DNA from 4 places in the Roseibium sp. SCP15 genome. Region 4 is predicted to be linked to each of the others. Evidence: riboswitches for the same ligand, from Rfam matches in the RefSeq annotation. Region 4 holds a riboswitch; each other region holds the start of a gene.

Region 1 (7,469 bases), on a different contig from region 4:
AGGAAGAGGTATCTTGAGCTATACGCCGTACTTCTCTCGCATGCAGGCTGAAGAGCCGTTCAAGACGCTCGACAAACGGTACTACGCGCCGCTGTGCCTGGCTTTAGGCGCAGGTTTCATGGTCCTGGTATTTTCCTAAGGGAGCCGATCTGATTCTGCGAGGCGGTTCGCACACGCGCGTCAAACCGTTCTGACCGTAAGACGAGTTTCAACCGAGATAATCGCGAAGGGCAGGGGGCGGGTTCTCGAAGAGCTCGGATGTGGGCACAGGCGGATGTGCGATACCATCCGCCACCAACACCGTCCGATCCGCGATCCGGCGGGCGTCTTCGGGCGCATGGCTGACCATCAAAAGCGTCGTGCCGGTTTCAACAGCAAGGGCTGAAACCAGATCCAGCATTTCAGTTTTCAGGGCAGGACCCAGGGCGGCGAAAGGTTCGTCCAGCAACAACAAGTCCCGTTTCTGCACCAGAACGCGGGCAAGCGCCGCACGGCTTTGCTGCCCGCCGGAGAGCTCTGAGGGCCTGCGTGTTCCCATGCCGGTCAGGCCGACGCGCGCCAGGGCAGCCTGCACCTGGCTTCGCTCGTCCACAGACAGTTTCCCGCTGGGCCGCAGTCCAAGGGCGACATTCTGTTCTGCGGTCAGATGAGGGAAGAGATTACCGTCCTGAAAAAGCATGGCAATCGGACGCTTGCCCGGAGAAAGGGTGGTGATGTTCGTCCGCCGCCAGAAAATATCACCGCGAACGAGATCACGGAAACCTGCAACTGCTTCCAGAAGTGTCGATTTGCCTGCCCCCGATGGGCCAATGATCGCGACACGGTTCCCGGCCTTTATCGCCATGTTTGCTTTCAGGGTGAAACCGCCGTTGGTGATACTGCATTCGTCAAGCTTCAGCATGCCAGCGTCCTCCGCGGTCCAGGAGCCAGAAAACGGTCATGGACAAAACCAGCAGTAGCAACGCCCCACCTGCAGCCGCCTGCATCTGGTAGGCCCCCATCAGGCGATAGATCTGCAGCGGCAAGGTTGCTGTCTCCGCATTGGCAAAAAAGGTGATAACGCCGAGGTCGCCCATCGAAAGAGCCGCTGCGAGCCCGGCGGCAAATCCGATTTGAGGGCGCATACGGGGGATTAGGATCCGGGCAAAGAACATTCTGCCCTCCATGTTCAGAGAAAGAGCGAGCCGACCATGACGCTGGACGGCATCGCGCGCGGCCGGAACAAGGATGCGAAGCGCGAAGGGCAGTGCCATCACTGCATTCACAAGAGCGGTAACCGGCAATGCAAGCGAGGTCGGATCAACCAGCGGCCGAAGCACGATGAACAATCCCGTGCCGATAACCAGGGGCGAGGCCGCAAGCCCAAGAATGCCGCTGATATCAACCCATCCGTATCGCCCGGTGGCGATGGTCGCTGCCATGGGCAGCGCCATCAGCAAAAGGACCGCGGTGCTCATTGTCGCGACTGCAAGCGAGGTCATGGCCGCCTGGACGACGACCAACGGCAATGAGACAAGTCCAGTGAGCCCAGAGATCACCACCGATACCAACGGCAGGAGTAGAAAAATTGCAGCAAGCGCAATCCAGAGTGTGTCGGCAATTGGCTTCCCGCCGTCCCAGCGGCGAACGGCACGGTCAAGGCCGGCGCCAAAGCCGTCACCTCGAGAGAGTTTGAGCGCGGCATAGGCGGCGGCAGTCGTCAGGACGAGTTGCAAGGCTGACAGCATCGCGGCCCGGCTCAGATCAAAGTCATAGGTGAATGCCTGATAGATCGCGAGTTCGATCGTCGTGGCCCGGGGGCCGCCACCCAGGGTGAGTGCAACTGCAAAGCTGGTCAGACAGATAGCGAAAATCACGGCCAGAACGCCAGGCAGGATCCTCGCCAGCATTGGCAGCTCGATGAGCCTGAACATTGAACTGCCATGACACCCCAGTTGCGCAGCCAGTCGAAACCGTTCCGAGGGAATTTCCTGCCACCCCTGAAGGATCAGTCGCGTGGCCAAAGGCAGGTTGAAAAAGACATGAGCCAGGACAACACCGTGCAATCCGTAAATGCGGATCGGTGGCAGTCCGAAGAAGCCCAATGCGTCAGAAATCCATCCTGCGCGCCCGAAAACCTGGAGCAGACCGATAATGGCTACGATAACGGGAAGGATGAAGGGGGCACCCAGCAGTGCGATCAGCACACTTCTGCCGGGGAACCGCCGTCTCGCCAGCGCGCGGGCAACAGGGATCGCCAGTCCGGCACTGATCAGGGCGGACAACACCGCCTGCGTAAGCGTGAAGCGCAGCGCTGCCCAGTCAGCCGGGCCAAATCCTTGCCCGGCTTCCGCACGCAGCGCGATTGCTGCCAAGGTGCCCAGGATCAGCGCGGCGACAACAGCCGCCGCCGCGATCCCCGGGAACGGATTTACTGGCTGAGCGCGCCCAGCCATTCCGCCAACGCTTCCTTCCGCATCTTGGCGGCTTCATCAGCTCCGAGGAGCAGGGACTTTTCCGGAGTGTGCAGCGTTTCGAAGCCCTTTGGCAGTCCACCCTCCGGAGTGATCGCAGGATACATCCAGTTCGTGGTCGGAATGATCGACTGGAACGTGTCGGAAGTCATGAACTCCAGGAACTGGTCGGCGAGCTCCGGTTGGTCGGTGCCTGCCAATTTTGCAGCAACTTCGACCTGCATGTAGTGACCTTCGTCAAAGGCGGCGGCAGCCTTGCTGGCATCGTCTTCGGCAATCAGGTGGTAGGCGGGGGAAGTGGTGTAGCTGAGCACCATGTCCGCTTCACCTTCGAGAAAAAGTCCGTAAGCCTCTGACCAGCCTTTGGTGACCGTGACGATATTGTCCGACAGACCTTCCCAGATTTCCGGAGCCTCGTCGCCATAAACTGACTTGACCCACAGCAGCAGGCCAAGCCCCGGAGTTGAAGAGCGCGGGTCCTGAATGAGGATCTTGGTGTCGCTTGCTGCCAGATCGCGGAAATTGCCGGGAACAGCAGCGTCCTTGTTATGAACGAAAGCGAAATAGCCCCAGTCGTAAGGCACGAAGGTTTCGTCGTTCCATTCGATCGGCAGTGAAAACTCCGCATTGATGGAATGAGGCGCGAAGAGACCGGTTTGCTTGGTGGCGGCAATCAGATTGGTGTCCAGGCCAAGCACGATGTCTGCGTCTGAGTTTTCACCCTCCAGCCGGATGCGGGACAGAAGGGCAGCGCCGTCCTCGACGCCGACAAGGTTCAGCTCGCAATTGCAGACGGCTTCAAAGGCTTCCTTGACCTGTGGGCCCGGCCCCCAGTCGGAAACGAAGCTGTCATAGGTGTAGACGGTCAGCTGGGGTTTATCGGCGGCAACAGCCGATGTTGCGCACAAAAGTCCCGCAGCAAAGAGCAGATGTTTCATATCATCCTCCATTGCGGCGAGAGGGCAAGGATGGATGAAACCGCTACCTTTCCCTCCGCCGGTTCTAGCCGGTTCAGGTTCAACGGGTTTGCCAGAATGGCATCTCAGCGCGAAAACCTCACGCACCCCGAGGTAAGGCCGTGATTATCTGGAAATGAGAACGAGTACAACAGGTTTGATTAGCTCTAATCGGCAATTACTCAGGCGCACGAACAAAAGAGTCCTCAAGGGTTGCGCAGTGGCAAGATTTGAGGCTCACTGCTATCTAGCGTTGAATAAGTTGCATTTGTTCAATAATGAGAAGCGCCGAGAGAGCATATGAAGAGTGGATTATCCAGAAGCCGATTTCTTCTGATCGCTTCAATTCTGCTGAGCCTTTCTTACACCAGTTACATCTTTGATGTTCCGCACCATGCTGCGGGAAATGTATTCTTTTTCGAAAACACCACACGTAAACAAATTCCGGTAATCGCTCAAGGCACTCGCCATGAACAATCAGGAGTCACACCAGTAGACTTTGGTTTTTCTTTGGAGGGCTGGGTATCAGAGCCGACAATGACGGGGTTTTCTGCAGGCCGGTACGATTCATTGATCAAAGAAAACAATTTGCTGCGCGAGTGGGTTGAAGCAATTTCGGTTGGCTTTCTGTCAGTCACCGCATGTCTGATAATTATGTTTGTTTCTGGTGTTCGAATTTCATGGTGATTGCAGTTCGGTAAATACGGAGTGCTAGCCACTTTGCACGGGCATGTTTTTGTTCACTGGTATCGCAGAGGCTCAGATTTCTAGCGAAGACATGTAAGTGGAACTGCCTGAAAACTGCCTAGTGCGCCTATCTTCGAGTTCTGGACTTCCTAGTCGCCGAAGTCGCCTTCTGTTTCCCAAGTCAAGGCGAGCTAAACAGATGGCGACAAACACAAAAAGGGCGACCCGAGGGCCGCCCTTTCCATAAAGCTTGTGAGCTTTGGGCTTCTTAGAAGCCCATGCCGCCCATGCCGCCCATGTCGCCGCCCGGCATTGCCGGTGCTGCGTCTTTCTTCGGCAGCTCGGCAACCATGGCTTCGGTGGTGATCAAGAGACCGGCGACGGAAGCTGCGTCTTGCAGAGCAGTACGAACAACCTTGGTCGGGTCGATGATGCCAGCTTCGATCATGTTGACGAATTCTTCGGTCTGAGCGTTGAAGCCGAAGGTGTCGTCGTCGTTTTCCTGGATCTTGCCGACAACGATGGAGCCTTCGACACCAGCGTTTTCAACAATCTGACGGATCGGAGCTTCCAGAGCGCGCAGGACGATCTTGATGCCGGCTTCAATGTCGGAGTTGTCGGAAGACAGAGCAGAGACAGCTTTCTTCGCACGCAGCAGAGCAGTGCCGCCACCCGATACGATGCCTTCTTCAACAGCAGCGCGGGTTGCGTTCAGAGCATCGTCAACGCGATCTTTTTTCTCTTTCACTTCGATTTCGGTTGCACCGCCAACGCGGATAACTGCAACACCGCCAGCAAGCTTGGCCAGGCGCTCCTGGAGCTTCTCACGGTCGTAATCGGAAGTGGTTTCTTCGATCTGCGCCTTGATCTGACCAACGCGGCCGTCGATGTCTTCCTTGGAACCGGCACCGTCAACGATGGTGGTGGTTTCCTTGGTGATCGCGACTTTCTCGGCAGTGCCGAGCATGTCGAGGGTCACGTTTTCCAGCTTGATGCCGAGGTCTTCGGAGATCACGGTGCCACCGGTCAGGATAGCGATGTCTTCGAGCATTGCCTTACGACGATCGCCGAAGCCCGGAGCCTTGACAGCAGCAATTTTCAGGCCGCCGCGCAGCTTGTTGACAACGAGAGTTGCCAGTGCTTCGCCTTCAACATCTTCAGCGATGATGAGCAGCGGGCGGGAAGACTGAACAACAGCTTCCAGGATCGGCAGCATGGCCTGCAGGTTGGAGAGTTTCTTCTCGTGCAGCAGGATGTACGGCTTTTCCAGGTCAGCCAGCATCTTGTCAGCGTTGGTGACGAAGTAAGGAGACAGGTAGCCGCGGTCGAACTGCATGCCTTCGACGACTTCCAGCTCGGTTTCCAGAGACTTGGCTTCTTCGACGGTGATGACGCCTTCGTTGCCAACTTTCTGCATTGCTTCGGCAATGTCCTGGCCAACCTGCACGTCGCCGTTGGCGGAGATGGTGCCGACCTGTGCAACTTCTTCAGAAGTGGTGATGGTCTTGGAAGCAGCTTCCAGAGACTTGACAGCTTCAGCAGCAGCAAGATCAACGCCGCGCTTCAGGTCCATCGGGTTCATGCCGGCAGCAACAGCCTTGGCGCCTTCCTTGACGATAGCCTGAGCCAGAACGGTAGCAGTGGTGGTGCCGTCGCCAGCGATGTCGTTGGTCTTGGAAGCCACTTCACGCACCATCTGTGCGCCCATGTTTTCGAACTTGTCTTCCAGTTCGATTTCCTTGGCAACGGAAACACCGTCTTTGGTGATGCGCGGTGCGCCGAAAGCCTTGTCGAGAACAACGTTACGGCCTTTCGGGCCGAGGGTTACCTTGACGGCATTTGCGAGGGTGTCCACGCCTTTGAGCATGCGCTCACGGGCGTCGGAGGAGAATTTTACTTCTTTAGCAGACATGTAGTCGTCTCACTTAAATTGGAATGATATTGAGATCAGAAGCGGTTCGCTGTGATTAAGCGATCACGCCCATGATGTCGGATTCCTTCATGATCAGGAGGTCTTCACCGTCGATTTTGACTTCGGTGCCGGACCACTTGCCGAACAGGACGCGGTCGCCTGCCTTAACGTCGAGAGCTACGATCTCGCCGTTGTCTTTGCGAGCGCCGGTGCCGACAGCGATGATCTCGCCTTCCTGCGGCTTTTCCTTCGCGGTGTCCGGAATGATGATGCCACCGGCGGTCTTCTCTTCAGAGCCGACGCGGCGAACTACGACACGGTCGTGCAGTGGACGAAATGCCATAAGACTGTTTCCTCTCATGAGCGCGCCCCACGCAATTGGCAGCGCGCGAGACATGATAAATGGGTTGACTTGCACGGGAGGGATCCCTCCCGCAGCTTCTTAGCACTCCACAAAGGCGAGTGCTAACAGCGCCATCGATTTATGTAGCCAGGCTCTGGTTGTCAATGCTTTATGAGGAGAATTTAATGTCTGCGGGCACCAGCCTGCATGAGCTTGGTAAATGCGGCGATGTTAGGGCGAATTTAACCGGTTTTCGCTCTCAGGGCCGCAAGGCAGGATCCGACCTCGGCCAGCTGATCTGCCGACGGGGATTCTGGCCGGTGAACCAGATAGCACGGCAGCGGATAGATGTCTTTCCCGATCAGTCGCAATTGACCGCTTGCCAGGTAGTCTTCCAGAAGCAAAAGCGGAAAGAGGCCGCGCCCTCCGCGCTTCAGCAGATAGCGAAGGCCCATCAGGCAATTGCCCAGGAAAAGATTCTGCTTGAAAGAGGGATCAATCACAGCATCGACATGACGCTGATACTGTTTCCCGAGGTCCAGATTGATGAAAGGCGGTTCGCCGGACAAAGCCTCGTTGCACTGCGCCTCGACGCAAACCAGCCTCTCTGGAGGAAGTTCGAGAAAGGAAACCTTCTGCTCTGTAGGCTTCTCATGGGTAAGGGCAACGTCAAGCAGGTGGCTTGCGACCGCTTCACTGACATTAGCGACGTGATCGAAATTCAGCGCGAATACCAGCTTGCCGAAGTTTTTCTCCAGATGAATGGCAAGGTCGACAAGAAGCGGATCCCAGATACTGAGTTGCGCGCCGATCCTCAGGGAGATCCGGTTCGACACCCGGTCCGGAAGTTCCGTGGAGGCGATTTTCCAGAGTGAGATCATTTCTTCGGCGAATGGACGGAATTCCTGGCCAAACTCGGACAGAGCCGTCCCGCTGGCGCCACGTTCAAACACCCGGTTGCCGACGGCATCTTCCAGCGAGCGAATCCGTGCGCTGACCGTAGTCTGGGTGACGCCAAGCTTGCGGGCGGCAGCATGAAAGCCACCCGTTTCCAAAACCGCAAGAAAGGCTTCAATTGCTTCTAACTGCATACCGAAAGGTTTTTCACATCACTCTGA
Region 2 (7,469 bases), on a different contig from region 4:
CGATCCAGGCGATGTGTTCATGCGGCAACAAGCCGAAAGGAATGGCGGTGAAATAGACCGATGCTGGAATTTTGCCCTGCCAGAAAAAGGACGCAGTGTGCGCCATCTGAGCCGTGCCGGCCGCGACCGCGTCGAATACACCGAGTGCAGGCACCAGTTCTCCAGCCGAATAAAGCCGTATCCGGAAACGGCCAGCGGTCATTCTGGCCACCTGATCGACAATCCGCTGTGCTGTGACACCCGGTCCAGGCAGGTTCTTGGGCCAAGATGTCACCATTTTCCACTCGACTGTCGCCTTTTCCTCCGCGATCGCCGGAGCAGCCAGTGCGGCGCCCCCCGCTGCGACTGAGCCCCCAAGTAACGCCCGACGGGTGACGGGATTTTTTGACAGGCAAGACTTGTCTGACATGTCACATGCTCCAGAAGCGGTAAAAATGATGAACAGGGCCGTGGCCGGCACCAATCTCGAGCTGGTCAGCCGCCGAAATGGCAGCATGGATATAGGCCTTGGCCGCTCTCATTGCGCTTTCCAGATCGCTGCCTTTGGCGAGTTCGGCTGCGATTGCCGACGAAAGCGTACATCCGGTACCATGGGTGTTGTTTGTCTGGATGCGCTCTGCATGCAACCAGATGGCATTGCCGGCCGCATCGAAAAACAGATCCGCACTCTCTTCACCGGTTCCATGCCCTCCCTTGAGCAGAACCGACTTGCAACCGAGCCTCAGAAGATCCTCTGCTTGTGAGAGCATCTCCGTTTCATTGGCCGCAACCTCCGTTTCGAGCATCCTGGCGGCTTCATGCAGGTTTGGCGTTATGACATCGGCGAGCGGCACGAGAACGGAAATCAGGCTGGACACGGCACTGTCGGCCAGCAACGGATCACCGGACGCTGCCACCATCACCGGATCCAGCACCACCGGGCCAGTTGTGTGTGCCTCCAGTCCGCCTGCAACCGCCTCGATTATCTCGACGCTGGAGAGCATACCGATCTTGGTGGCATTGACGTTCAGGTCCGAATAGACCGCATCCATCTGGGCACGTACGAAAGCGGGCGGGACATCTTGAATGGCACTCACACCAAGAGTGTTTTGCGCCGTGAGAGCGGTCAGCACACTGGCACCGTAAACACCATTTGCCGAAAACGACTTGAGATCAGCCTGTATTCCGGCCCCGCCGCCGGAATCGGATCCTGCTATGGTCACCGCGATGGCGGTCATGTGTCTCTCCATTTTTGAATGAGAAAAGGAACTCAGGCCGTTTTCAGCCGCATTTCGATATCGTTCGCCGTGATGGAATAAAGGGCATCGAGCAGTTCCGGCACCAGACTTCCCGGCCCTCCGGCACGACTTGCGGCCAGTTCTCCGGCGATATTGAAGACCGACAGCCCGCACGCCGCGGCCAGGGCGGTGTCTGCCTCTACACAGGCAAAGGCAGCAAGCACGGCTCCACCGGCGCACCCTGTCGCCGTTACGCGCGCCATCAGAGGATGACCGTTGCGCAGGCGGAAATCTTCTCCCAGGCTCTCGATCTTGTCCTCAACTCCCGTCACCGCCAGCACGGTGCCAGCTGAAATCACGGCATCGGCTTCGGACCTTTGCGGAAAAAGGGCAACCATTTCCGCTTCGTTCAGGCGCAACAGGTCCGGCTGGAAGGCCATCAGCTCCCTTGCAAACGCGCAACGCACTCCAGACCGGTTCACGAACACCGGGTCGATACTGACAGGGCGCCCTGCTGCCTTCGCCGCCTTGATGGCGACCGGAATGGCTTCCCGACGGCTTTCATCCAGCGTACCGAGATTGATGAGCAGAGCATCCGCGCTTTCGGCGAAACCTGCGACTTCGTCCTTGGCGATGGTCATGGAAGGCACGGCGCCAAGCGCCAGCAAAGTGTTGGCCGTAAAGGTTTGTGCAACGGCATTGGTGATCGCGTGGATGCGCGGTGACTTCTGCCGCACCCTCATCAACAGGTCAAAGACAGTTTCCGGCGAAAGGTTCTGTGTGGAAGCTGCAACGGTCAGGTTCATGCGTCTCCTCCGAGTGGCTCCGGCTGCAAACCGGAAGTTTGATCAGGAGAGAGAGCTGTGAATGCCCTGGCAATCTGCATCTCAAATCCCTCCGCCGGCATCACCCGGATCAGGTTCAAGGAGTTGGCCGTACGCCTCTCAGCCCGATCCAGGATCGCCGGGCACCCCCATGAGATAACAGCACTGCTACCAAGGCGAACCCGTCATTGCAAGACCGTGCGATGGTCGCAGGCTGCATCAACGATTGACTGCGGACAACAGATAGGCGATGTCCTTGGGCACCATTCCGCAACGATTTCATTTCCGGAGCATCGCATGACCCCGTTTTTCGTTATGATCAAATGCCAGTTGGGCAAGACCTATCAGGTTGCCAACGCGATCGCCGACGCGGAAATTGCCTCGGAAGTCTATTCCACCAGTGGCGACTACGACCTTCTGGTGAAGTTCTACGTCGATAACGACGCCGATATCGGCCACTTCGTAAACGAGAAGGTTCACCCGATCGACGGCATTCAGGACACCAAGACGATCATTACCTTTAAGGCTTTCTGATTTTTCGCCTGACGCATTCTCCTGATCTGGAGACAATGGAGGCCATCATGCATTTTTTGAAAATTTCAGCCCTGGTCATGGGCTTGGGCACATTTTCCCTTGCCTCGGCTCCGCCGGCAAGCGCACAAGGCATGCCGCCCGAGCAGATCAAGCAGATACTGGATGTGACCAAGGCAAGCTGGGTTTCCTTTCGTGACTGGGAAGGCCAGCAGCTGATCTACTTCACCCATCTGGAAGCCTGGAAATGCGGGATCGACTATGTCTTTTACGGACTGAATGATGGCCCTCTGGACCAGATGTGGGAACTGGACGCATGCGATCCGGACAACCCCAACGCGGTTCTGAAGGAAAAGCCCTATATCGAACTGCCCGCAGGCTCGACGAATTCCATCAGCGTACAGCTGGTCTTTCCCGACGGCTCCAAGAGCGCCGTCGAGACATTCCACTACAAACCGTAGAAGAACCGCTGGGCTCCTCCCTGGCCTGTCCTAACTGAAGAAGCCGTTACGGATGTTCTCTACGGTCATGATTTCGATGGCGAAGACGCGCGGCGCGCCTTGGTGCGGTCGAGACCGAGCCGGTGTTCGCGGTAGATGACGAACACTCCCGCGGCGATCACGATCAGGGCTCCGATCACCACTTCCGGGACAGGAATTTCGGAAAACACCAGCCAGCCCACCAGGATCGCCCACAGCATGTTGACGTAGTCAAACGGGGCGATGGTGGAAGCGTCGGCAAACCGGTAGCTCTGTGTCAGAAGGATCTGGCCGACACCACCTGCAAGTCCGATCAGAACCAGCAGGCCTGCCGTTGAGAGATCCGGGACCACCCAGCTGTGTCCCGGAAGGACATATCCGAGCGGCAGGGTAAGCAGCGAAAGCACCGTGGAGGCGCCGGCAAACCAGGTCACGATCGTTGACGTGCGCTCGGTTTCGCACAATTTGCGAACGGTGATCATGGCAAGGGCAGCGAACCCGGCCCCCAACGCCCCCGCCAGTGCGCCGAGTGTTGCAGTGCTGTCCAGCTGGCCCTCACCCAAATGCGGCGACAGAACCACCAGAATGCCCAGGAACCCTACCCCAACGGCGCTCCAGCGATAAATTCTGACCTGTTCGCCAAGCAGAAAGAACGCCAGCACGACCACAATCAGCGGCGTCGCAAAGCCGATGGCCGTCGCGTCCGGTAGCGGCAGCAAATAAAGCGCGGTGAATGAGCAGACCATGGCTGAAAGACCGACGGTCGCCCGTGTCAGGTGTCCCTTTGGGTTGCGGGTCTTGAAGGCCAAACCGAGCTCTCCACGCAGAGCAACCATGAGAAGAACTGGAAACAGACCGAAGAAGTTACGTGCAAACACCAGCTGCCCGATCGGTACGGTCTCCGCGGCGATCTTGAGCGCAGTGGCCATGACGAAGAACGTGATCGTCGAGGCCAGCTTCAAGGAGATGCCGAGAAGTGGAGCCTGACGGGTCATGCCCGAAGGCACGGCGGGACCGGCAAAACGGGATTTGAGGCTGGTGAACGCCATGAATGTCATCCGGGGCCGGCGCAAAAACGTAACTCCCCTGACGCGCCGGTCCGAAGGATCGAGAGGAGCCACTGAAAGACCACCCGTAGCTGAAAATCACAGCTGAACAATGCGAGGTCCATACCGAAATAGGTGTGGAGTTGGGCGGGAATTTGATTGGTTGGAGCCGCCAGTATCATGCCAAGTGCAGAATATTGCAATTGATCGCGGCGCAGTTTTGCCGTTTTTTGCTTGCAATGCACCTCTGCGGGAAAGCATGAGTGAAGACGACAGGGTCCTAAAATCTCTTCACAACTGCCTCAATACCCCTCGGTATTCTCCCTCAAGTGCACTAGCTACTTAATACTTGGAAAACTCCGATTCGAGAGACTGCTTGCAATGTTCCGTTCATATTTTTTAAGCCGCCGCTGGTTCCTTTGGGCCTGGGTGGGTTCTGCGCTGATCCTGGGTGTGACCTGGTTCAAGGTTCAACAGACCGTAAGGATCAACGAATGGTACGGTGTCTTTTACGATCTGATCCAAAAAGCGCTTCAGACGCCCGGTAGTGTAGAAGCAACAGACTACTGGCGAGGCATTCTGGACTTTGCGGAAATCGCCACGGTCCTCATCACCGTTGCCGTTTTGCTGGAATTTTTTATCAAGCATTTCATCTTCCGTTGGCGCACCGCCATGAACAATTATTACATGTCGCACTGGCACGCCGTCCGCCACATCGAGGGTGCTTCCCAGCGTGTTCAGGAAGACACCATGCGTTTCGCTCGGATCATGGAAAGCCTGGGCGTGTCATTCATGCGTTCAATCATGACGCTTGTTGCCTTCCTTCCGATCCTCTGGCAGCTCTCTCAGCATGTCACCGAGCTTCCCTTGCTCGGCAAGGTCGACGGTTCACTGGTGTTTGCCGCTCTCATTTCGGCAGCTTTCGGAACGGTGCTCCTGGCAATGGTCGGCATCAAGCTGCCTGGGTTGGAGTTTCAGAACCAGAAGGTCGAGGCAGCGTACCGCAAAGAGCTTGTCTATGGTGAAGACCATCCTGAACGCGCCGATCCTCACTCTGCAAATGCTCTCTTTAACGACGTTAGACGCAATTACTTCCGGCTCTTTTTCCATTACCTCTACTTTGATGTTGCGCGCTGGGTCTACCTGCAAGGAGCCGTGCTTATCCCCCTGATCGTACTTGCACCAACCATCCTTAGCGGTGCAATCACCTACGGAATTCTGACCCGCATCAGCTCTGCATTCAGCCAGGTCGAGAACTCATTCCAGTTCCTGGTGAATTCATGGGGAACGATCATTGAGCTGATGTCGGTGTACAAGCGTCTTCGCGCCTTTGAGGAACATATCTGGGAATATGAGCGCAATGGCGGTGAACCACGCCCCATGCCTGCGGAATAGGGTCTTCCACTCCCCGGCCGGTGCGAGCGGTGGGAGGCCCGATTGGGTTTCTCAAAAGCTGAGACCAAAAAAGGCGCTTGATCAGGCGCCTTTTCCATATCGTAGCTACAGCAGTTGATCAGTCATCTACTTTGCTGACTGGATTGCCTCCCAAACCCGCAGAGGCGTTGCCGGCATATCGACTATTTCGGTTACGCCAGCCCCGTCCTTCAGTGCATGCTGGATAGCGTTCATCACCGAAGCACAGCCACCGATCGTACCGGCTTCTCCCGCACCCTTGATGCCCATGGCGTTTGTGGTGGACGGCACGTTCCGGGTCTCGAAATGGATATCCGGCAAATCGGCTGCCCGGATCATTCGGTAATCGAGCAGTGACGCGGTGAGCAACTGGCCGTCTTCATCATAGACAGTGTGCTCGCACAGAGCCTGACTGAGCGCTGAAGCCGTCCCGCCGTGAACCTGCCCAGCAAGCAGAAGCGGGTTCACGGTAACGCCGAAGTCGTCGACGATGACATAATTTTCGATCTCGACATCACCGGTTTCCGGATCGATTTCGACTTCGCAGATATGAGTTCCGTTCGGATATGTAGCTTCCGTCTGATTGACCTCTTCACGCGCCATCAGTGTTTCACCAGACCCTGCAGCGATCTCCGCAAGGGTGACCTGCTGATCGGTTCCAACCACGCGAACAACACCACTTTCCAGTTCCAGGTCTTCAACCCCTGCCTCCAGTCGGTCTGCAGCCAGTTCCTTGACCTTTTTCACCAGCGTGTTGCTGGCATCGCGTACCGAAGGCAGACCAAGCGGGATGGAGCGGGATCCTCCGGTTCCGCCACCCTTGCGAACCAGATCCGTGTCGCCCTGTATCACTTCGACGTCCTCAATGGAGACACCGAACTTTTCCGCAACCACCTGACTGTAGGCAGTCGCATGCCCCTGGCCATTGGTTTGCGTGCCGATCAGCAGCGTCAGGTTGCCTTCCGCAGACAGCTCCAGCGTTGCTTCCTCGCTGCCGGGAAATGCGCAGCACTCGATGTAGGAGCTGATGCCGATGCCGCGATACTTGCCGACCCGTGCACTTTCTTCCTTTCTTGCCTTGAACCCGGCCCAATCCGCGACTTCCATCGCCTTGTCCAGATGACCGGAAAAGTCACCGGTGTCATAGAGACGGCCGGTCTGTGTCGTGTAAGGCAACTGTTCCTTGGCGATGAAGTTGCGCTTGCGAATTTCAACGGGACCAAGCCCTGTCTCTTCCCCTGCCTTGTCGATCAGCCGCTCGATCAGATAGGCCGCCTCCGGACGACCGGCCCCCCGGAAGGCATCCGTTGGAACGGTGTGCATGTAGACCCCTTCGACCTTCGCGAATACGGCCGGGATGTCGTAAAGACCGGAGGACATGGACACTCCAACCCAAGGAATAAACGGTCCGAACTGGTGCAGATAGGCGCCCATTGCAGCCTTCACATGAACCTTCAGACCAAGGATTCTGCTGTCCGCATCCAGCGCCAGCTCTGCGTGAGTGAGATTGTCCCGGCCGTGGGCATCGGTGACGAAATGGTCCATGCGCTCGCCTGCCCAGCGCACCGGCTTGCCAAGGCTCCTGGCGGCAATCATGGCCAGCGGGTATTCGCGATAGCAGAATATTTTCGTGCCGAATCCACCACCGACTTCCGGAGTGATCACCTGGATCTTGTCTTCCTCCAGCTCCAGGATCTTGCACAAAACGTCCCGCATGCCGTGGCCGCCCTGTGTTCCAAGCGTAAGCTTGAAGCGCTCGTCGTCAGCATCGAACTCAGCCACGCACCCGCGCAGTTCCATGTAGTTGGCAACGATGCGATTGTTGACGACATCGATTGAAACCACTTTGTCCGCCGCTGCGAAGGCTTCTTCAGTCTTGGCATGAAGGCCCTGCCCGAATGTGAAGGCGACGTTGCTTTCAAATTCCGGCCAGACTTTCACCGCGTCCGGAGCCATCGC
Region 3 (7,469 bases), on a different contig from region 4:
GGCGGTCCATGCCAAGAAAGTGCCTGTTAGCGAAGCTTCGCCCGCCAAAAAGCAATGACAAGTGTGACCGGGTGATCCCTTCGACCGCCGGGAAAGTAACATGGGAAGTGAATGGAAATGAACTGGGATGATATCCGCATCTTCCTGAGCATCGCGCGCACGGGACAGATCCTTGCGGCCGCGCGGAGGCTCGGACTGAACCATGCAACAGTTGCGCGTCGCCTGACTGCACTTGAAGAAAGCCTGGGCGTCCGGCTGTTCGACCGATCGACATCAGGCTGTCTCCTGACCGCGGCCGGGACGCGGTTCTTCGATCGCGCGGAAAGAATGGAGGCCGAAGCGGTTGCCGCCGAAGCTGACCTTGGTGGCGACACGCCGGAAATTTCCGGCACTGTTCGTATCGGTGCGCCGGACGGGTTCGGTGTTGCCTATCTCGCTCCCCGGCTCGGCAAGCTCTCGGAAAAACATCCGGGTCTCAAGGTGCAGCTGGTTCCGGTGCCCAGATCGTTCTCACTCTCAAGAAGAGAGGCCGACATTGCCGTTACCATCGACCGCCCGGAAACGGGCCGCCTGGTTGCAGGAAAACTCGTTGACTATGCCCTTGGTCTTTATGCTTCCAAGGATTACCTCAAGGAACACGGAACCCCACAGTCACCCAGCGACCTAAACGCGCACGATCTTATCGATTACGTTGAGGACCTGCTCTACTCCCCTTCCCTGAACTACAGCGCGGACTTTACAAAGAACTGGTCAGCCCGGTTTGAGATCGCTTCTGCGCTTGGACAGACCGAAGCCGTTCGCGCAGGTGCAGGCATCGGCATCTTGCACGATTTTATCGCGCGCGGAGACAGTGCATTGGTTGAAGTTTTGCCAGACATCAAACTCCGGCGGGCCTACTGGATGGTCACCCATGAAAGCTCCCGCCCCTTGCGCCACGTCGCTGCCGTACAAGACTTTCTCCGCGATCAAGTCGCGCGCGATAAAATCATTTTCGGCTAGGAACGCATTTTTTGTCTCGAAGATTTCCTGCACACGGATTGTCCTGATCAAGCCGTTCAGTTCGTGAGAAATACAAGCGGATTGGTTTCTCTAACGCCACTTCTGCGTAACTGAAATCCACTCTTGTGTCCTTGCCTCGGGATCCGGATTCAAGGTGATGTCCGTCACGACGGCAGCACTGTCCGCGCCGTTCTCGAACACGCCCTCAAGACGTTCAGGATTAAGTCCACCGATCGCCACAAGCGGCAAACCACCAATCTGCTGCTTCCACCTGCCGATCTTTTCGATGCCCTGCGGCGCCCATTTCATCTTCTTCAAAATGGTCGGATAAACCGGGCCCAGCGCCACGTAGTCCGGGTCAACTGAGAGCGCTGTATCCAGTTCTTCGCCGTCATGTGTTGAAACACCCAGGCGCATCCCCGCGTTTCTGATGGCGCCAACGTCAGCCTCCGCCAGATCTTCCTGGCCGAGATGGACAAAGTCGCAGCCCTCATCAATGGCGAGCTGCCAGTAATCGTTGATGATCAATTGGCAACCGTGCTCTTGGCAGATTGTCTTTGATGCTGCGATTTCCTTACGGAGCAACGCTTCCGGTTTGTCCTTGATGCGCAATTGCACCAACTTGACGCCAAGTGGGATCAGCCGACCGATCCACTCGGAACTATCCACGATCAGATAAAACGGGTCGAGTTTCATTCAAATACTGCCATGCCAATTACGGGAGTTGAGGGAACGGCCATGTCACGCGGCTCCAGTGGCTGTGCTTCGAAGGCCTGATACCCCGCCTCGACCGCCTTTGAAAAAGCTTCCGCCATGGCAACAGGATCACCGGCCTTTGCGACGGCTGTATTCAAGAGAGCCGCATCAAATCCGAATTCCATGACCTGGGCAGCGTGAGACGGGCGACCAAGGCCTGCATCAACAACAAGCGGAATGCCTGGGAAATGAGCTCGATAGGCTCTAAGTGCATCCGGATTGACTGGCCCGCGTGCAGACCCGATCGGTGCACACCAGGGCATCAACACCTGGCATCCTGCTTCCAGCAGCCTTTCACCGACAACGATGTCATCCGTGGTGTAAGGAAAAACCTTGAAACCGTCTTCGCTTAGAATTCCTGCAGCCTCCACCAAACCAAATACATCCGGTTGCAAGCTGTCATGGTGGCCAATTACCTCCAGTTTGATCCAATCTGTTCCGAACAGCTCCCGTGCCATCTTTGCTGTGGTCACGGCCTCTTTTACAGAATGACACCCGGCAGTGTTGGGAAGCACGCGCACATTCAGCTCGCGGATCAGATCCCAGAACTTGCCGCCAGCACCGGTTCCCGCAGCTTCGCGGCGAAGGGAGACAGTCAGTATTTCAGCACCAGATCGCTTTGCGGCATCTGACAGGATCTTCGGAGACGGATATTGCGCTGTTCCCAGAAGCAAGCGGGAAGAAATCTCTTCGCCGTAAAATTCAAGCATGGCCCTCACCCTCCCTGCATGGGAGACAGGATCTCGATCCGATCCCCTTCAAGAAGCTCGCAGCCGGCACGCTCTTCAGCCGAAACTAGCTCGCTGTTGCGTGCAGTTGCGAGAAAATCGTGTTCGTAGGCCAGTTCATCCAGAAGCCCCGAGAGGGTCGAACTGGTCACCTCCTGCTCTTCGCCATTAATGATGAGTTTCAAGGGTTATCTCCTTGGAGGATTGGAACAGGGTTTCGGCTGCCTGCGCCGCAAAGTGTGGCGCCAGCAGGAAACCGTGCCGGTAGAAGCCATTCAGGCTCAGAACCCGGCCGTCAAAGCTGATGCGCGGCAGATTATCGGCATACGCCGGGCGAACGCCAACGCCTGTCTCAATGATCTTGGCTTCAGCGAAAGCAGGATGAAGGCTGTAGGCAGCGTTCAGCAGCTCCATGGTGGAGCGAACGCTGACCGGGCCGTCGTCGGCGCTCTCGATCATTGTCGCCCCGACCATGAAGTGATTATTTTCCCGGGGGACGACATAGACCGGGATGCGTGGATGGAGCATTCGAACCGGCCTGGACAACGTGACCTCGGGCGCGTGCAGGATCAGCATTTCTCCGCGTACCGCCCTGAGGTTCTTTTCCTTTGACGCCATCCCAATGCAGTTGGCGACAAAGTCCGCGTCCACACTTGGCTCTTCTGACCCGAATATTGTTCTGACGCCCAATCTGGAAACTGTTTCTTCAAGCTCGACCAGAGCCCTGCGTGGATCAAGGTGAGCTTCTTTCGGGAAGAACAGACCTTTGGAAAATCTCCTCTCAAGGTCAGGCTCAAGTGCGGTTATCCCACCCCCGTCCAGCCACTCATAGCCACCTGTTCGCCCTGCAAAGCGATTGAGTTCCGCGGTGTCACGAGGTGGGGCAACCACCAGCGTTCCGTGATGTGAAACCGTGCCAGGCAACGCATTCGCCCACCAGTCGACCGAGCTTTTTCCGTAAACGAGAACGTCTTCCTCGGCATTTTCACGCTCGCACCACGGCGCCAGCATGCCGCCTGCGAGCCAGGAAGCGCTGCCGGACAAGTTTTCCCCGACCTCAAACAAGGTGACTTCGGCACCCCGTTTGCGAAGTTCGAATGCCAGCGACAGGCCGGCAACTCCTGCCCCTCGGATCAGGACCCTCATATCCTCGCACCTGCGTCTGAGACACCTTGCACGACGTTTCACTCCAGCAAGACCGGCGAAGGGCCTTGCATTCTTGTACATCAGGCTGTCGGGGATGCGCTTGACGATATGCGCCGGCCAGTCGGTCCTCGCGCTTCATCAGGGCCACCATCCCTTCGCCAGCATGACCTGGATCAGGTTCTTCGGGTCCCTGCGCTGTGCGTATAACCGCACCCTGCAGCATCTCAGCCCCATGACGGGACACCCCGGGTGAGCCCTGTTTGTGCCGGTGGGATGCGCCTTCTGTCAAGGTATCTCAGCGTGTGTCCGGTCCCTGTGTTCAGGTTTCCGTCGTCAAGCCATCCAGAAAAGCACGTGTCTCCTTGAGACTGGAAAACTTCAGAACAGTCAAATGCGGCGGAGGAGCTGTGTAGATCCGCAGCAGCTTGGCACGTGCGCTGTGCCGGGTGCGCCAAATAAAATGAACGAACTCAACGGTTTGGCCGTTGAAACGCTCCGGACACCCTTCTGGTAGATCGGGTCGGTTCTGGCCGTAGTATTGAATTGAGCGTTTGAGAACTCGAAAAATCCGCAACCAGACCGGCACATCCAACCAGATGAAGGTGTCCGCCCGGTCAACCCTTTCAGCGTAAGTGCTCGAATGGCCACCTTCGAAGATCCAATCGCTCTTCATGTGAACCTGATGCGTAAGTGAATCCTTTTCCTGTCTCGGTCTTTCCACCCAACCCGGCAGCCAGTGAATGTGGTCCATGTTGTAGACAGGCAAGCCCGTCCGCTCACCAAGCTGGTGCGCAAGCGTGCTTTTGCCCGAGCCGGGGCCACCGACGATCATCACGCGTTTCATGAAACACCTTTTGGCGATTGAGGGCCCGCAGTTATACGCCCTTCTGATTGAAAGAAAAGATGGAAACAGACTGTTCAATGGACACTTACGAACCTGCGACCCTATCTATCCGGAAGACGCGCTTTTGACTGCAAGGAGAGGCAGATGAGCTGGCTGAACACCCCTGACCCTATCCCGGGCAATGCTGCAAGTTGCGATCCGATTGATACGATCATCGTTCCCCGGACATCGGACCTGGGCGGTTTCCATGTCCGCCGCGCTCTGCCGTCACCGCGACGGCGCATGATCGGCCCGTTCATCTTCTTCGATCAGATGGGACCAGCGGAGCTTCTTGTTGGTGGAGGTGTCGATGTTCGGCCACATCCTCACATCGGCCTCGCAACGGTGACTTATCTGTTTGAGGGCGAAATGTATCACCGGGACAGTCTTGGAACGGAAATCGCAATCTCGCCAGGTGCGCTGAACTGGATGAGCGCAGGCAAAGGTATTGTTCACTCGGAGCGGGAACGCCCGGAGCGCAAGCAGGAGGCACGGCAACTGTTTGGCCTGCAAAGCTGGGTTGCCTTGCCGAAGCATCTGGAAGAAGGCGATCCGACTTTCCAGCACTTTGGAACCGAACAGCAACCAGAGTTTGCGGATAAAGGCGCTTCAGTGAAGCTGATTGCCGGAGATCTTTACGGCCACAAAGCGCCGGTGAAAACCGCTTCGGAAATGTTCTACGCCGATATTTCGTTGGAACCCGGGGCGAAGATCCCTCTTGATGCCGGCTGGGAAGAACGTGGCCTTTACACCATCTCCGGACAGATCTCGATTGCCGGACAGGCTTTCGATCCGGCGCAGTTGCTTGTCTTCAAGCCGGGTGACCATCTGGTGATCGAAAACCAGTCGCATGCTCCGGCACGGTTCGTCGTCCTGGGCGGTGAACCGATGGACGGAAGGCGTTACATCTGGTGGAATTTCGTATCTTCCTCGAAGGAGCGCATCAAACAGGCCAAGGAGGATTGGCGTCAGGGTCGCTTCGATACGGTACCGGGTGATGAAACGGAGTTCATTCCGCTGCCTGACCGTCCCGGTCCTTAGGATCGCCCATATTGCTCCAACCACTTTCCAATGGCGGCGCAACCTCAAAACGGTCGGCGGGCCGGATAAGGTCCGGTTCGCCGAAGTTCAGGATGATGTTCAGGCGCTGGTTTGCCAAAGGGTCTCCGGTCAGGTTTGGGTCTTCCGGTGCAACCGACAGCTGGACACCTCGGTACGTCGTTTCAAGCTGCCTGAAGTCTGCAATTGCCTGCCGAAAGCTATCGGGAACCGTCCAGCCATATCTGGCGGCGAGCGCATCAATCACCAGCCAGACCGCTTCCTGACCAATTTCCTTCTGGCGCGCGTCTTCGACCGCGAGCTTGAGACGCAGATAGTCGATCTTCTCCTCAGATGGTCCACGAAGGAGGAAAAACAGTGTGGTTGAACCAAAATCGACGCTTGGTGTCGTGAGTGGCACCAGATCAGACGCACATTGCCATCGCCCTCTTTGAAATGGCGCCTTGATCCACCCCTTATTCTCCAGCCCCAGGGCATGCAGCTCAGCGCATAGCTGATCCGGCTTGCCCAGAAAACCGCGCTTGAGTTTGGCATCCAGTTCCGGCGATTGGCTGAGCAGAGCCGTTTTTGCGCCTTCATCGAGCTGCACAAGCGGGTCGCCATAAGCCGGATCGTCTTCGACATGTTCGAGCGCCAGCTGCTTTTGGTGCCAATAAAATGTGCCAACGGCGAACCCTATTGCCAACAATGCCAGAGTTCCCCAGACGTAGAATGGAGTCACTGAAGGTCTTTGAGTGTCCTGATCCTGGGATTGTTCCGGCCTTTGCTGCGCCATCCTCAGGTCTGCACCGGCATCCTGATCAGCCCAGCGCGGCCCTGTTCCACGCACTGCTTCACGTTGCTGAACACCGTGATGGCGACTTTGCCTTCGTGCACCGGCACCAGCGTTCTGCCATAGCATCTTCAGCTTGTGCGCAAGTCCGGACATTCAACCTCTGTCAACGTTCCCCGCAATTGGGGCGTGTATTTTCGTTTTATCAGCGCAATGCCTTGAAAAGGCAACAGGAACACTGTCATTTAAGCGCCGGTCACGCGTCCCTGACCAGACCGCTTCCTTTTCCTCCAGATTTGAAGGCCCGACGCCTGACATGGCTTCCTTTCCCGACGACACGGCGGACCTGCGCCAAGACATCATCGAAACCGCCCGTGCCCTGCCCCGGCTTGGTCTCACCAAAGGCACCTCGGGCAATGTCAGTGCACGCACAAAATCCGGTTTTTTGGTGACGCCTTCCGGCACTCCCTATGAAGACCTGACACCGGACAGAATTGTCGCGCTCGATTTCGAAGGACGGTACCGCGGGGATATCCTTCCTTCTTCCGAGTGGCGCATGCATCTGGATTTCTATCTCGCCAAACCGGCTTGTGGCGCAGTCGTTCATTGCCACAGTCCCCGTGCCACTGCGCTCTCCTGCCACCGGCGTGGCATTCCGGCATTTCACTACATGGTTGCCCTGGCGGGCGGCGACCGGGTCGAATGCGCGGACTATGCAAGCTTCGGCACGCGCGCCCTATCAGAGGCAATGACTGCGGCGCTCGGAGAACGAAATGCCTGCCTCCTGGCCAATCACGGCCAGATCGCAGGTGGACCGAACCTGAAAAAGGCTTTATCGATTGCAGAAGGAGTTGAGGATCTGGCCGATCAGTACCTGTCCTCTCTGGTCCTGGGGGAACCGGTCATTCTGGACGCTGAGGAAATGGCCGACATTCTGAATAAATTCAAAAGCTACGGCAAACAGACCGACGAACTGGAAGACGGCCAGGCGGCTGCCTTCGAATTGCCGAAACGGGTGGACTGACATGCGATTGGGAATTGATTGGGGCGGAACGAAAATTGAGATCATCGCCCTTTCAGGTGAAGGTGAGGAACTGTTCCGGCAACGGGTCGATACGCCCCGGGA
Region 4 (7,469 bases):
CGTTCCGATTTATGAGTCGCTGCCGGGCTGGAAGGAATCCACCGAAGGTGCTCGCACCTGGGCGGATCTTCCGGCGCAGGCGATCAAGTATGTGCGGCACGTTGAAGAATTGATCGGTGCACCGGTTGCGTTGTTGTCGACCAGCCCGGAGCGGGACGACACAATTCTTGTGCAGAATCCTTTCCAGGATTGAGATCTGCCGCTTAAAAGGCTCAAATCGTGAAATAGCTGGGCGCATTGCGAATCAAAATGCGTCCGGCATGGATTCGGAATCACACATTTGCGTGTGAATTGAAGAATCCGTGTTAGGAAAACACTACTGTTAGGGTCGGTGTCGGCCAAGCATTTTTGAAGAATTGGCATTGACCTGAAAAAACTTGCTATAAGCTTGAGAACGTTTTGAAATCTTGGGCCAGCAAATGAGATCCTAGCAGTTGGCCGGTAGGCAGGAAGATGGCTGATTACTATTCTATTCTGAAGAAAACGATCGCGTCCTTGCCCGAAAGCAACGGTGCTGCCCGCAGAAGCGTGTACAGCCGGGCACGAAACGCCATTGTTAATCAGCTCAAAGCCTATGAGCCGCCGCTGTCGCCCTCGGAGATCACGGCGGAACAGCTGCGGTTGGAAGAGGCAATCAGAAAAGTCGAGGCAGAGGCAGCGCGGGAAAGCCTTGGCTTAAGTCCTGCTGCGCCAGCCGTGGAAACACCGGCTCCGCATCCTTCTGAGACTGAGGCCACTGAAACCGAGCCAGAGGAACAGCCGGAAGAGCCTCAGGAAGAACCTGTCCAGGCTCAGGAAGCTGCTCCCGCCCAGGAAGAAGTCCCCGCAGAAGAGGAAAGTGTACCTTCACCGCTCAAGGAAACGCTTTCAGAGGCAGAAACCCTTGGAACAGCTGCGAATATGGCTGTTCAGAACGCAAAAGATGCGGTTGAACCGGCGTCCGACAGTGCTCCGGTGGATGATGCGCCGGCGCGGCAGGAGCCCGCCTTCGAGCCGCAGTCCGCCGATGACGATGGGATCTTCGAGCCTGCTCCGGTAACTGATACATCTACCAAGCCCGAAGCTGCTGCTGAATTCGCGACGCCCAAGGCTAGTGAAACGCCGATTGAAAAGCCTGCGCGGTCCAAACGTCAAAGGCCGAGCGCGTCTGATGCGCTGCGGGAAAAATCTTCTTCTAACAAAACGCTGCCGATTGCCATCGCTGCCGTGATTGCGCTTCTGGTTGTTGGTGGTGGGGCCTATTTCTTCTTGTCGTCAGACGATCAACAAGCCGTTGTTCAGCCGCAGACGCAATCGGAACCAGAAGAAACAGCAATAGCCTCGACAACTCCTCCGGCTGCAGATGAAACTCCGGCCGAAACGAGTGAGACGGCTGACGATCCAGCGAAAAACACCGATCGGCTGCTGGATGACGATGATCTGATTGCACCCGATGCACGCACAGTAACGACCACGACAATCAATCCGCAGGCTCAGCAGCCCGAGCCATCTCAGTCCGAGCCAACTCAGCCTTCGATTGTTTCAGGTGCCGACACTGGATCAGACGCCGCAACACCTGACGCAGGAGTTGAAGCGCCGTCGGCTGTGCCTGAAGGAAACCTTGCTGCGATCGCGCCGGAAGAAACGTCGCCAGGCACTCCGGCAGCTGATACCGACAGCAGTGTGCAGCGTTCCATCCTTTATGAGGAAGGTGAAGAAGCCGGGGGGGCTGGTACTGCTGCCCAGGGCGCCGTTGTCTGGAGCATCGAGGAAGAGACCAACCTCGACGGCAAATCGCAGGCCGTCCTGAATGCGTCGATCGAAATTCCTGAAAGAGACGTGAAGGTTGATATCCGTATCAAGCCGAACGACGACACGTCTCTGCCTGCAAGCCATCTTGTCGAAATCAAATACGAGTTTCCAGATAGCTTTGCCGCAGGTGACGTTGTGAATGTCCCCGGCCTTGTCATGAAGCCGACAGAGGAGGCGCGCGGAGACGCCCTGATCGGTGCTTCGGTCAAGGTCTCGCCGGGCTTCTTCTGGATCGCGCTTTCCAGTCTGCCGAACGAACAGGAACGCAATCTTGCGCTGCTGCGTGAGCGTGGCTGGATCGATATTCCTATGCTCTATGAAAACGGCAAGCGCGGAATTCTGACCCTTGAAAAGGGAAGTGCGGGTGCGGCCGCAGTCGAACAGGCGATTTCCGCCTGGCAGGCCGGCTAAGTCCAGATCTTCGCTTGTCGCAGGACAGTCCTGCAAAACTCAACTTGCCTTTTTCGTTCAGGCAAGGCATGTTCCGCCTCGGTCCGAGGGGTGTTCCGGTTTCCGGAGCTGAGATGGCGTTGAGCCGAACCCTTAGAACCTGATCCGGGTCATGCCGGCGAAGGGACGGAATCCTTAGCCAATTCCCGGATCTCCATTGTCATTTTCGGCACGTCCGAAGACGGGAGATCCTATGCTTGTTTGCCTTTTGCGGCAGCAGTTCCTGTATTTGCGGTACCTGTCTGCCCATCTGACTGCTCCCACAGCTCCGATTCAGAACGGAGTGATGTGGTGACGGCATTTCTTTCTATTTTGGGCAAGTTCCTGCTTGGCGCGATCTCGGTGCTCGGTGTCTGGGCACTGTTGGTCGCCGTATTGGAGCCGCCATCCTTCATGCTTCCGAGCCCTATCGTGGTCTTGCAAGCGTTTCCTGAGCATGCCGGGTTTCTCCTGCATCATGCCAGTATCACCGCGCTTGAGACCGTGCTGGGATTCGCTCTTGGTGTTTTGAGCGGCGCATTGCTTGCGATCTCCATCTGGCTGTTTCCTCTTGCGGGGCGCTTGGTGATGCCAACCATCCTTGTCACTCAGGCTCTGCCGGTTTTCGCCATTGCGCCGATTCTGGTGCTGTGGATGGGTTTCGGAATGTCTTCCAAGATCGTCATGGCGATCCTGGTGATCTTCTTCACGGTGACCTCCACCGTCTATGACGGCCTGCGACGCCTTGATACCGGTCTGGCGGACCTTGCCCGCCTTTATCGGGTGCCGCGTTATCGCGAGTTGCTTCTGTTCCGGCTGCCGGCGGCCTTGCCCGCATTTGCTTCCGGCCTCCGCGTCGCCGCTGTTTTCGCGCCCATCGGGGCGGTGGTCGGCGAGTGGGCGGGAGCGAAAGGCGGGCTTGCCTTCATCATGCTTCAAGCCAATGCCCGCGGGAACGCCGACCTGCTTTTTGCAGCGGTCATTCTGCTGGCCCTGATGGTGCTGGCGATGCGTTACGCCGTCGAATACTTCACCCGAATTCTTGTTCCCTGGCAGGTCGAAGACTGACCGCCGAACTCTGGAGGATTGAATGAAAAAGACACTCCTGTCCCTGACTGTTGCCGCAGGCCTGCTGGCCAGTGCACCGGCTCAGGCTGCGGAAAAACTGACGGTTCTGTTGGACTGGTTCACCAACCCTGATCATGCTCCCGTCATCACGGCACAGACCATGGGCTTTTTCGAAGCTGAGGGACTGGAAGTTGAACTGATTGAACCTGCCGATCCTGCAATGCCTCCCAAGCTCGTGGCCGCCGGTCAGGGTGATATCGCGATTTCCTATCAACCGACGCTTCACGCCCATATCGAAGAAGGGCTGCCGGTCACGCGGATCGGTACCCTGGTGGAAACGCCGCTCAATTCGCTCATCGTGTTGAAAGACGGACCGATCAAGGAGTTGAAAGATCTCAAGGGCAAGACGGTCGGATTTTCCGTCTCCGGCTTTGAAGATGCGATGCTTGGACAGATGCTGCGCTCGGTCGGTCTGACCATGGATGATGTGGAACTGATCAACGTCAACTTCGCGCTCTCGCCTTCTCTGATGTCCGGTCAGGTGGATGCGGTGATCGGTGCCTATCGCAACTTCGAACTGACCCAGATCGAAATTGAAGGCAAGGAAGGCAAGGCGTTCTACCCGGAAGAAAACGGCGTGCCGATTTTCGATGAGCTTATTTACGTCGTGAACAAGGACAAGGCCGAAGATCCACGGTTCGTGAAATTCATGGCTGCCATAGAAGCTGCAACCATTTTCCTGACCAATCATCCGGAAGAGGCCTGGAATGCCTTTATCGAAGCCTATCCGAACCTGAATGACGAACTGAACAAACGGGCATGGGCTGACACGCTGCCACGCTTTGCAAAGCGGCCTTCAGCTCTCGACACAGGACGCTATCAGCGTTTTGCGGAGTTTATGGCCGAGGCGGGTTTGATCAGCAAAGTTGTTCCTGTCGACACTTACGCCGTCGAAATTCGCTGATACGTTGATTTGTGGGAGAGAAGCAGCGCCGTCATTGTGCGGCGCTGTTTGCATTTTGAGCGGCTTTCAAATCGAACAGGATATCCTCAAAACGCCCGTAGAAATCCATCAGGGATGGCGCGAGAATCTGTGCGGTTTCAAGCGCTCTTTCGGCGTCCTCAAGGCGATTTTCTTTCATTGCGGCCATCAAACGTTCGTGCGTCGTCGCCAGCTCTTTGAATTCCTTTGAGTTTTTCAGCGCCCTGTCACCCAGAAGCGCGTAGAGCTTTACCGGTTCACTCTTGCCTTTCAGAGGAATTTCTCCGGCTTCCAGAAATGCAAAATCCGGAGCTTCGCTCCGTGTATCTTCCGAGACCAGAAGCTCCGCTCCGATTGCCTTACAGCTGGATTCAATACGCGAAGCGATGTTCACGGCATCGCCTATGACCGAATAATTGAAGCGCCGCGCCGACCCCATGTTGCCGACGCAGACCTCGCCGCTGTTCAAACCAATACCGATCCGCACCGATTGTGTTTTGAGGTTTCTGGCCTTGAAGCCGAAGGCGTCCCTGTCGTTCAGCTTGTCGACCACCTTTAGCATAGTCAGGCCTGCCCGGCAGGCTCTGGCGGCGTGATCAGGAATTGAGAGCGGGGCATTCCAGAATGCCATGATGCTGTCACCGATATACTTGTCGATCGTTCCTCCCTCTACCTGGATCGCGTCGGAAAGCGGCGAGAGCAGGGTGTTCAGGAAACTGACAAGCTCTTCCGGTGTGAGCTGCTCGGAAATCGGAGTGAAACCGCGGATGTCCATGAACAGGATAGTCATCGGGCGAATTTCCCCGCCAAGCGTCAATTGGTCCGGTGACTGTTCCAGCTGTGTAACCAGATCGGGTGACAGATATTGGCCGAACGCCTGCCGGACGAATTTCTTTTCCCGCTCTGTCAGGAAAAAGAGCAGGGAAGAGGAGGCTGCGAAGACGAGAAAGGAGGTGACGGCCGGGTAGACCGGATCGATCAACAGGCCTTCTTCCCAGAAAAGATAAAGAGAACCTCCGACAAGGCCGGATACGATGGCGGTCGCCAGAATTGCAGTGCCAAGACTGCCGATTGCGGGCAATGCAAGGATAACAATGGCACCCACGGCAAAGGTCGCGATAATCTCCAGACCGTTCGCCCAGTCCGGCCGGAACAGGAATTGATCGAACAGGATCTGTTCGAGTGCCTGGGCATGAATGGCGACGCCGGGCACCAGCTCCCCGAGCGATGTGGCACGAATATCCCGCAATCCGGCTGCAGAGGCGCCCACAAGAACAATCTGCCCCTCAACATAAGGCACAAGATCGGCAAGGTTCTCAGCGCTGAGCAGTGTGTTGGCCGGTATGTACCTTTCCGGATGATCTTTGGTGTAATAGAGCCAAAGTTCACCGGATGCGGTGGTCGGAACCGTGTATGCGCCGATTCTGACTGCTGTCACGGCAGAATTTCCCACGCCGGCCTCGCTGCTGGCCCCGGTGGAACGCACAATCAAGCCCTTGGCACCTTGTGCAACCCGCAAGGCTTCTGTCGTCAGGCTGGGAAAGAGCGTATTTCCATCAGAGACCACCAGGGGTGCCCTGCGGACGACACCTTCCTGATCATCCTCTGAAATGGAGATGGACCCGAGACCGCTTGCGCTCTCCTGCAGGATCTCAAGGTTTGCGACCGCTGCAGGAAAGGGTTTCAGAAAGCCAACGGGATTGTCTCCGGCATAGGATATGCCGGCAATCTGGCGGGGTGTGTCTCCGGTAGATGTGGTTGTCACCGCGAAACCAAGAACCACAGGAGCCTGGCTGATGGTGCTTGCGAATTGGGCGTCGTGATCGGGGAGGGATTTCAGGGTTGCAATAAGATCATCAGGGACGTTCTGGCCGAGCGTTTCGTGCAACTGTGCAGGAGATGTCCGGTCGGCTTCGGAAAAAACGACGTCGAATACAATCGCTGCAGCCCCGAGATCAGTCAGCTTTGCCACCATCTCCGCCATTTTGGTTCGGGGCCAGGGCCACTGGCCGATTTCTGCAATGGAGGCTTCATCGATGTCTATGATGCGCACAGGCGCGGGCTCATATTCCCGGGGCTTCATGCGCTGATAGTAGTCAAAGGTCAGTTCGCGCATCGCTTTCAGGAAGCCTGGGTCAGCGGAGCGCAATCCGGTCATGAAGGCCAGAACGATACAGGCAACGGCAGCAACAAGTATGCGTTTGGAAAAGAGCGTTTTGAGAAACAGGCGCATGACTATCGATCTTGTTTAAACAGGATCAGCCTAGATTGCGCTTGAGGGCATCGCAAGGGAACTTGGATCTTGAAAAGAAAAACGCCGGAGTTTGCACTCCGGCGTTTTGTCAAACTTGTTTTGCAGCAGGTCAGGCGACCGGCTGTTGTTCCATCGAGCGCGCGCTGTTGCGAACAGCCTTCTGTACTTTTTCAAAGGCGCGGACTTCGATCTGACGAACGCGCTCACGGCTGACACCGAACTCACCGGACAGGTCTTCCAGCGTCATCGGGTCTTCTGACAGTCGGCGGGCTTCGAAGATACGGCGCTCACGCTCGTTCAGGACGCCCATTGCATCGCTCAAAAGCTTGCGACGCATGTCGAGCTCTTCCTGGTTGGCGAGCATGGTTTCCTGACTGTCGGTTTCATCAACAAGCCAATCCTGCCATTCGCCGGCATCGGCTTCGGCACGTACAGGCGCGTTCAGGCTGGCGTCACCACCGAGGCGACGGTTCATGGACACCACTTCCTCCTCGGACACTCCGAGGCGGGTAGCGATTTCCTTTACCTGATCCGGCTTCAGATCACCTTCATCCAGTGCCTGGATTTTGCCTTTGAGGCGGCGCAGGTTGAAGAACAGGCGCTTCTGGTTGGCAGTGGTCCCCATTTTGACCAGAGACCAGGAGCGCAGGATGTATTCCTGAATGGCTGCCTTGATCCACCACATGGCGTAAGTCGCGAGCCTGAACCCCTTGTCCGGCTCAAAGCGCTTGACCGCCTGCATCAGGCCGACATTGCCTTCAGAAACAACTTCGCCGATCGGAAGACCGTAGCCACGGTATCCCATCGCAATTTTTGCAACGAGGCGAAGGTGAGAATTCACGAGACGTTCTGCCGCTTCGGGGTCTTCATGCTCCTTGTACCGTTTGGCGAGCATGTATTCTTCCTGCGGCTGCAGCATTGGAAATTTACGAATCTCATCCAGGT

The links. A riboswitch is a leader RNA that binds a small molecule or an ion and turns the genes downstream of it on or off. The one in region 4 is predicted to bind thiamine pyrophosphate.
Region 1: it holds a riboswitch for thiamine pyrophosphate, as region 4 does, so the genes downstream of both, thiB (thiamine ABC transporter substrate binding subunit) here and ABLO27_RS21015 (ABC transporter permease) in region 4, are expected to answer to the same signal.
Region 2: it holds a riboswitch for thiamine pyrophosphate, as region 4 does, so the genes downstream of both, ABLO27_RS16225 (hydroxyethylthiazole kinase) here and ABLO27_RS21015 (ABC transporter permease) in region 4, are expected to answer to the same signal.
Region 3: it holds a riboswitch for thiamine pyrophosphate, as region 4 does, so the genes downstream of both, thiO (glycine oxidase ThiO) here and ABLO27_RS21015 (ABC transporter permease) in region 4, are expected to answer to the same signal.

Annotation. Positions count from the first base shown of each region.
Region 1 is NZ_JBDZYI010000002.1:429,202-436,670, reverse strand. Features, by position in the region: gene ABLO27_RS09400 (DUF3995 domain-containing protein) at 1-139, shown strand, start outside; gene ABLO27_RS09395 (ATP-binding cassette domain-containing protein) at 209-901, opposite strand; gene ABLO27_RS09390 (thiamine/thiamine pyrophosphate ABC transporter permease ThiP) at 888-2,435, opposite strand; gene thiB (thiamine ABC transporter substrate binding subunit) at 2,411-3,391, opposite strand; TPP riboswitch at 3,424-3,531, opposite strand; gene ABLO27_RS09380 (hypothetical protein) at 3,710-4,096, shown strand; gene groL (chaperonin GroEL) at 4,365-6,008, opposite strand; gene groES (co-chaperone GroES) at 6,064-6,351, opposite strand; gene ABLO27_RS09365 (LysR family transcriptional regulator) at 6,594-7,442, opposite strand.
Region 2 is NZ_JBDZYI010000003.1:510,141-517,609, forward strand. Features, by position in the region: gene ABLO27_RS16215 (TRAP transporter substrate-binding protein) at 1-409, opposite strand, end outside; gene thiD (bifunctional hydroxymethylpyrimidine kinase/phosphomethylpyrimidine kinase) at 411-1,217, opposite strand; gene ABLO27_RS16225 (hydroxyethylthiazole kinase) at 1,250-2,023, opposite strand; TPP riboswitch at 2,092-2,202, opposite strand; gene ABLO27_RS16230 (Lrp/AsnC ligand binding domain-containing protein) at 2,339-2,575, shown strand; gene ABLO27_RS16235 (hypothetical protein) at 2,623-3,033, shown strand; gene ABLO27_RS16240 (DMT family transporter) at 3,099-4,100, opposite strand; gene sbmA (peptide antibiotic transporter SbmA) at 4,479-5,492, shown strand; gene ABLO27_RS16250 (xanthine dehydrogenase family protein molybdopterin-binding subunit) at 5,619-7,469, opposite strand, start outside.
Region 3 is NZ_JBDZYI010000001.1:742,480-749,948, reverse strand. Features, by position in the region: gene ABLO27_RS03435 (LysR family transcriptional regulator) at 118-999, shown strand; gene ABLO27_RS03430 (thiamine phosphate synthase) at 1,090-1,695, opposite strand; gene ABLO27_RS03425 (thiazole synthase) at 1,692-2,465, opposite strand; gene thiS (sulfur carrier protein ThiS) at 2,471-2,668, opposite strand; gene thiO (glycine oxidase ThiO) at 2,652-3,629, opposite strand; TPP riboswitch at 3,762-3,887, opposite strand; gene ABLO27_RS03410 (DNA topology modulation protein FlaR) at 3,949-4,473, opposite strand; gene ABLO27_RS03405 (pirin family protein) at 4,618-5,553, shown strand; gene ABLO27_RS03400 (DUF6030 family protein) at 5,522-6,499, opposite strand; gene ABLO27_RS03395 (class II aldolase/adducin family protein) at 6,660-7,367, shown strand; gene ABLO27_RS03390 (ROK family protein) at 7,369-7,469, shown strand, end outside.
Region 4 is NZ_JBDZYI010000004.1:240,444-247,912, forward strand. Features, by position in the region: gene ABLO27_RS21005 (adenylosuccinate synthase) at 1-193, shown strand, start outside; gene ABLO27_RS21010 (hypothetical protein) at 454-2,202, shown strand; TPP riboswitch at 2,279-2,385, shown strand; gene ABLO27_RS21015 (ABC transporter permease) at 2,533-3,288, shown strand; gene ABLO27_RS21020 (ABC transporter substrate-binding protein) at 3,311-4,252, shown strand; gene ABLO27_RS21025 (CHASE2 domain-containing protein) at 4,284-6,503, opposite strand; gene rpoH (RNA polymerase sigma factor RpoH) at 6,634-7,469, opposite strand, start outside.